3 regions of the Hafnia paralvei genome follow, and region 3 is predicted to be linked to each of the others. Evidence: predicted binding sites of a transcription regulator. Region 3 holds the regulator's gene; each other region holds the start of a gene.

Region 1 (2,208 bases), 1.7 Mb from region 3:
CTTGCAAAGTCCGGTAGTCCGGGCGTTTCATGTTGTTCTTCGTCCCCTGCGCTTATGATTTTTATATCTTAATAACTGCAATATGCCACATTTCTCCTCATTGACGAGGAGAAAATACATCAACCTCAGGGAAAAGGTTGTTACTAAGGACTAAAAACTCGCCATGTGACACGCCATTTTATAGGCAGTTGCTCTATAATACGCACACGTTTTCGTAGATTAGTCGATAGGATTCGGTAATGACTCAAGATGAACTGAAAAAAGCTGTGGGTTGGGAAGCGCTGAAATATGTGAAGCCAGGTACCATCGTTGGAGTGGGGACGGGGTCAACGGCGGCTCATTTTATTGATGCGCTAGGAACCATGAAAGGGCAGATCGAGGGTGCTGTATCCAGCTCTGACGCTTCTACGGAGAAATTGAAGAGTTTGGGTATTACTGTCTTCGATCTTAACGATGTGGACTCACTCGATATTTATGTTGATGGCGCAGATGAAATCAACGGCCACATGCAGATGATCAAAGGCGGCGGCGCGGCGTTAACGCGTGAAAAAGTGGTAGCTGCCGTCGCGAAGAAATTTATTTGCATCGTCGATGCGTCCAAACAGGTTGATATTCTGGGCAAATTCCCTCTGCCGGTGGAGGTTATTCCAATGGCACGCTCCTATGTTGCGCGTGAGTTGGTGAAGCTCGGTGGTCAGCCAGAATATCGACAAGGTGTTTTAACCGATAACGGCAACGTGATTTTAGATGTGCATAACCTGAAAATCATGGATGCAATTGCGTTAGAAAAGCAAATCAACGCGATTGCAGGTGTAGTGACCGTTGGCCTGTTTGCTAACCGCGGTGCTGACGTTGCGTTGGTCGGTTCGGCAGACGGTGTAAAAACTATCGTTTTATAAAATCATCGTTTTATAAAGCCATCGTCTTATAAAACCATCACGGCTTAAATTCGCTGTAACGATTGTTATCGTTGACTCAGCTCCGAAAACTCGGAGCTGTTTTTTTGTCCATCTGCCATAATTTCTCTTTAGTGCCTTTCCCTTTGTTAACTTTGTTTTAAACACTGAATTTCATTTATTTATCACACCCCCTAAATTCGGTGACATATGTCACATATTTGCGCTTGACGATACTTTCACTCTGCGGTGATGAAAGCCGGTAGCATTTTTCGCCAACTTTTAACGATTTATTCCCTTTGTTCACCTCATTGTAGGCAATCGGTTGGCTTGCTGGATGCGTAATATTTGTTATGTTGGCTGCATGCCGCATGAGTTTTATCGTTCGCAGCGGTCACACTAAGGTTCGAATTAACAGGGGTTAGGGTCGGGTCATGGCAAAAGTATCTTTGGAGAAAGACAGGATTAAATTCCTTTTAGTTGAAGGCGTTCATCAAAGCACGGTCGATAATTTACGTGCAGCGGGTTACACCAACATTGAATATCATAAAGGTGCGCTGGACTCGGAATCGCTGAAATCATCCATCCGCGACGCCCACTTTGTAGGCATTCGCTCCCGAACCCATCTGACCGAAGATATCTTTGCGGCAGCCGAAAAGCTGATTGCTGTCGGCTGTTTCTGTATTGGAACCAATCAGGTTGATCTGGTTGCTGCTGCCAAACGCGGTATTCCGGTATTTAACGCGCCGTTCTCAAATACGCGCTCCGTAGCTGAAATGGTGCTTGGCGAGTTATTGCTACTGTTGCGCGGTATACCGACGGCGAATGCCTGCGCGCATCGCGGTGAGTGGAATAAGCAGGCCGTTGGCTGTTTTGAGGCTCGCGGTAAAAAGCTCGGCATTATTGGCTATGGTCACATCGGTACTCAGTTGGGCATTTTGGCTGAAGGTATCGGGATGAATGTCTTTTTCTACGACATTGAAAACAAGCTACCTCTGGGTAATGCGCAACAGGTTCGCCATCTCTCTGATTTGCTCAACATGAGTGATGTGGTGTCTCTGCATGTGCCGGAAACTCGCTCCACGAAAGATATGATTGGTGCGGATGAACTGGCATTGATGAAGCCTGGTTCGATTCTCATTAACGCCTCTCGCGGGACGGTCGTCGATATCCCTGCGCTATGCAATGCGCTGTCATCTAAGCATTTGTCTGGTGCGGCTATTGACGTATTCCCAACGGAGCCAGCAACGAATAGCGATCCGTTTAACTCACCGCTGTGTGAGTTTGATAACGTGCTGCTAACGCCTCACAT
Region 2 (2,208 bases), 2.2 Mb from region 3:
CCCCACTGCTGCCTCCCGTAGGAGTCTGGACCGTGTCTCAGTTCCAGTGTGGCTGGTCATCCTCTCAGACCAGCTAGAGATCGTCGCCTAGGTGAGCCATTACCCCACCTACTAGCTAATCCCATCTGGGCACATCTGATGGCGTGAGGCCCGAAGGTCCCCCACTTTGGTCCGAAGACGTCATGCGGTATTAGCTACCGTTTCCAGTAGTTATCCCCCTCCATCAGGCAGTTTCCCAGACATTACTCACCCGTCCGCCGCTCGTCACCCAGAGAGCAAGCTCTCTTGTGCTACCGCTCGACTTGCATGTGTTAGGCCTGCCGCCAGCGTTCAATCTGAGCCATGATCAAACTCTTCAATTAAAAGCTTGATGTGCTTCAACACGTGAAGCGATGCTCGAAAATTAACTTTCGTAATAATTCAAAAATGAATTACTGCTTGGTCACTCTTCAAGACTTTAATATTTTATCGTCCGAGGACGTTAGATATTGTCTTGTGAGTGCCCACACAGATTGTCTGATAAATTGTTAAAGAGCAGTGAGTTAGGAGACTTAGCTTGCTAACTCGAGGTGGCGTATAATACGCTTTCCTCTTTCAGAGTCAACCCATAATTTCAGGATTTTTTCTCTGTCGAACTTTGGAGAGGATGTGAAGTGATTCACATGTTCCGTGTCGATGGAGGCGCATTATAGGGAGTTCTCGCAGGCTGACAACCCCTAATTTCCAATAAATCGATCGTTTGCTGCATTCCACAGCAAAACCCCGCCTTATACCCGTTTGTGCACAAACTTATCCACAGAACGATATTGGTGACAAATTTGACGAGCATCACGCAAACGTTTTCGTTACAATCTGGATGCGCTAAAATCTTTCGACCTCTTCCAACGAAGGGGCGTTATTTGAATAAAACGGGCATGCCGTATTCACATAACGCTCTTTATATTGCGATTCCATAGCCGAGGGATATAACTACCATGCATTCCAGTTCACAAAACACGAGCTCAGCTTCCGCTTACCGTCCGATTCGCCGTGCGCTACTCAGCGTATCTGATAAAGCCGGTATTGTTGAGTTCGCTCAGGCGCTCAGTTCGCGTGGCGTTGAGCTGCTTTCAACTGGCGGCACTGCCCGCCTGTTAGCGGAAGCAGGTTTACCCGTGACCGAGGTTTCTGATTACACAGGATTCCCCGAAATGATGGATGGACGAGTGAAGACTTTGCATCCTAAGGTGCATGGCGGAATCCTTGGTCGTCGCGGCCAAGACGATGACATTATGTCTCATCACGATATTAAGCCTATCGATATGGTTGTTGTGAATCTTTATCCCTTCGCTCAAACCGTAGCTCGCCCAGATTGCTCTTTAGCCGACGCCGTTGAGAATATCGATATCGGTGGACCAACCATGGTGCGCTCGGCAGCCAAGAATCATAAAGACGTTGCGATTGTGGTGAACAATAGTGACTTCGATGCCATCATTAATGAGATGGATAGCAATGAAGGTTCTTTAACCCACGCAACGCGTTTCGATTTGGCCATTAAGGCATTCGAGCACACCGCTGCCTACGATGGCATGATCGCGAATTACTTTGGAACGATGGTTCCTCCTTATTATGGCAATACCGAAGAACCTTCTGGCCGCTTCCCACGGACACTCAATCTTAGCTATATAAAGAAACAAGACATGCGCTACGGTGAGAATAGCCATCAAGACGCTGCCTTCTATATAGAAGAGAACGTGACAGAAGCCTCCGTGGCCACCGCTAACCAACTGCAGGGCAAAGCACTTTCCTATAACAACATCGCAGATACTGATGCCGCACTAGAGTGTGTGAAAGAGTTTAGTGAGCCTGCTTGTGTAATCGTGAAGCATGCTAACCCGTGTGGCGTTGCCGTTGGTGGTTCTATTTTAGATGCCTACGAGCGCGCTTATAAAACGGATCCAACGTCTGCCTTTGGCGGCATCATTGCCTTTAACCGTGAGCTCGACGCCGAAACCGCTCAGGCGATTATTAGTCGTCAGTTTGTTGAAGTTATCATTGCCCCACATATCAGCGAACCTGCGCTTGAGTTACTCGCAGCCAAACAAAACGTGCGTGTCTTAGCCTGTGGCGAATGGAATGCTCGCCAAAATGGATTGGATTTCAAACGTGTTAACGGTGGCTTACTGGTTCAGGATCGCGATTTAGGCATGGTCAAAGAATCTGACCTGC
Region 3 (2,208 bases):
TGGTTCTTTCGAAGCCTTCAAAGAAGAACTGACTAAATCTGCCGTGGGTAACTTTGGTTCTGGCTGGACGTGGCTGGTTAAAAAAGCGGACGGTTCTTTAGCTATCGTTAATACCTCAAACGCAGCAACCCCATTGACCAGCGGCGACAAACCACTGCTGACCGTGGACGTTTGGGAACACGCTTACTACATCGATTACCGCAATGCGCGTCCTAAATATCTGGAGAACTTCTGGGCTCTGGTAAACTGGGAATTCGTCGCTAAAAACTTGGCATAAGTTTTTAACGTACGTATATAAGAAAGGCGGTCGATTGACCGCCTTTTGTTTTAGTCATGTTAATAACTAAAGATTCCAACACGTCTTTAAATCAGTGCAGCGCTGCTACAAAGCTAAAGATAACAATAACTGCCAAAGCAGCAACCGTCGTCATTAGGGAATATTTCAGATCGGTTTCCATGTGCTCATCTCCCGCATTTCGTTATCAGATCAATTTTTATTATACATAAACACTTGCAGAAAGTGTGTGAAATCATTTTTACATACATCAAATGAGATCACACGCAGAAAATCATTCTATTATTCTTTCTCTTATCCCCTAATTTTGACTTCCCCTTTTGCATTTTATAGGCCAAAATTTACGGTTTACTGCTACGTATCAGCTTTCATAACGAAAAAGAATAGGCTGGCACTCGAAGTCTCTGCATATTCATTTATTTTATGTGCTTTCATTCGGTGTAATTTTAGATGTACGTAAGCAAACGATTAACACAATAGCTATGTTTTGATTACATAAGCTTAGGAGTCATCTGTTTCATGGCAACGATTAAAGATGTGGCAAAACGCGCGGGCGTTTCCACCACGACTGTGTCTCATGTCATTAATAAAACGCGCTTTGTCGCCGAAGAGACCAAAGCCGCGGTATGGGAGGCAATTAAAGAGCTGCACTATTCTCCCAGTGCCGTCGCCCGTAGCCTGAAAGTTAACCACACTAAATCGATCGGTTTACTGGCCACCTCCAGTGAAGCGCCCTATTTTGCTGAGGTCATCGAAGCCGTAGAGAACGCCTGCTACAGCCAAGGCTATACCCTAATTCTGTGCAATTCGCATAACAATCCAGAAAAGCAAAAAGCCTATCTCGCCATGTTGGCACAAAAGCGTGTTGATGGCCTGCTGGTGATGTGCTCTGAGTATCCAGAGAACCTACTACAGACGCTAGAAGACTACCGCAATATTCCGATGGTCGTTATGGATTGGGGAACGCAGCGCAGCGACTTTACCGATGCGATTCAAGATAACGCCTTCGAAGGGGGCTATTTAGCGGGCCGTTATTTGATTGAACGCGGCCATCGTGACATTGGTGCCATTACCGGACAGCTGTCGCGCAATACCGGCGGTGGACGCCTGCGGGGCTTCCTGAAAGCGCTACAAGAGGCCAATATCCCAACGCGCGATGAGTGGATGGTTGAAGGTGACTTTGAACCCGAGTCTGGATACAAAGCTATGCACCAAATCCTCTCGCAAAAGCATCGACCGACAGCCGTTTTTGTGGGTGGAGACATCATGGCCATGGGCGCCATCTGCGCCGCAGATGAAATGGGGTTGCGCGTCCCACAAGATATTTCGGTGATCGGGTATGATAACGTACGTAACGCACGTTACTTCACTCCGGCATTAACCACTATTCATCAGCCGAAAGAGCGTCTAGGTGCGATGGCCTTTGATATGCTGCTTGATCGTATCGTGAGCAAACGCGAAGATTCTCAGACTATCGAAGTGCACCCTAAATTGGTAGAGCGTCGTTCAGTAGCCGATGGCCCTTATCTGGACTATCGCCGCTAAGCGATGAAGAACGGCTGCTCCTGTCTCGCGCTGTTCCCTCTTGTGCTGATACTTGCTGGTGCGCTGCCGATTGCGGCGGCGCTACTGGTTATGCTTCAACCCCTTTCAGATACTTTTTCCCTTAGCCATTTTCTTGCGTCGTGGCACCTGTTGCTACAATGGCCAGGTATATTGCAATCCATCACGCTGAGCATATTCAGTGGTTTTGCCGCCACGCTAATATCACTATGGCTAGCTCTGGCGTTATGTGGGCAGGTCATTCTCAGACAGAATAGTCATATCGCGCGGGTTATCTCCACTGCTATTCTCGCTATACCGCACATTGCTTTAGCGACCGGATTGATCCTGCTGTTGTCCCCATCGGGCTG

What was found. The regulator PurR, encoded in region 3, represses purine synthesis genes. The targets are predictions, from matches to a motif close to CANGCAAACGTTTGCNTG.
Region 1: serA (phosphoglycerate dehydrogenase) is a predicted target of PurR. The motif match lies at 1,211-1,228, and genes of this name have one in related genera.
Region 2: purH (bifunctional phosphoribosylaminoimidazolecarboxamide formyltransferase/IMP cyclohydrolase) is a predicted target of PurR. The motif match lies at 830-847, and genes of this name have one in related genera.

Annotation. Positions count from the first base shown of each region.
Region 1 covers NZ_CP083737.1:789,683-791,890, forward strand. Annotated here, with positions in the region: gene K9N75_RS03630 (LysR family transcriptional regulator ArgP) at 1-31, opposite strand, end outside; gene rpiA (ribose-5-phosphate isomerase RpiA) at 240-899, shown strand; gene serA (phosphoglycerate dehydrogenase) at 1,331-2,208, shown strand, end outside.
Region 2 covers NZ_CP083737.1:300,376-302,583, reverse strand. Annotated here, with positions in the region: rRNA gene K9N75_RS01405 (16S ribosomal RNA) at 1-362, opposite strand, end outside; gene purH (bifunctional phosphoribosylaminoimidazolecarboxamide formyltransferase/IMP cyclohydrolase) at 975-2,208, shown strand, end outside.
Region 3 covers NZ_CP083737.1:2,527,626-2,529,833, forward strand. Annotated here, with positions in the region: gene sodB (superoxide dismutase [Fe]) at 1-277, shown strand, start outside; gene cydH (cytochrome bd-I oxidase subunit CydH) at 369-458, opposite strand; gene purR (HTH-type transcriptional repressor PurR) at 815-1,840, shown strand; gene K9N75_RS11995 (ABC transporter permease) at 1,844-2,208, shown strand, end outside.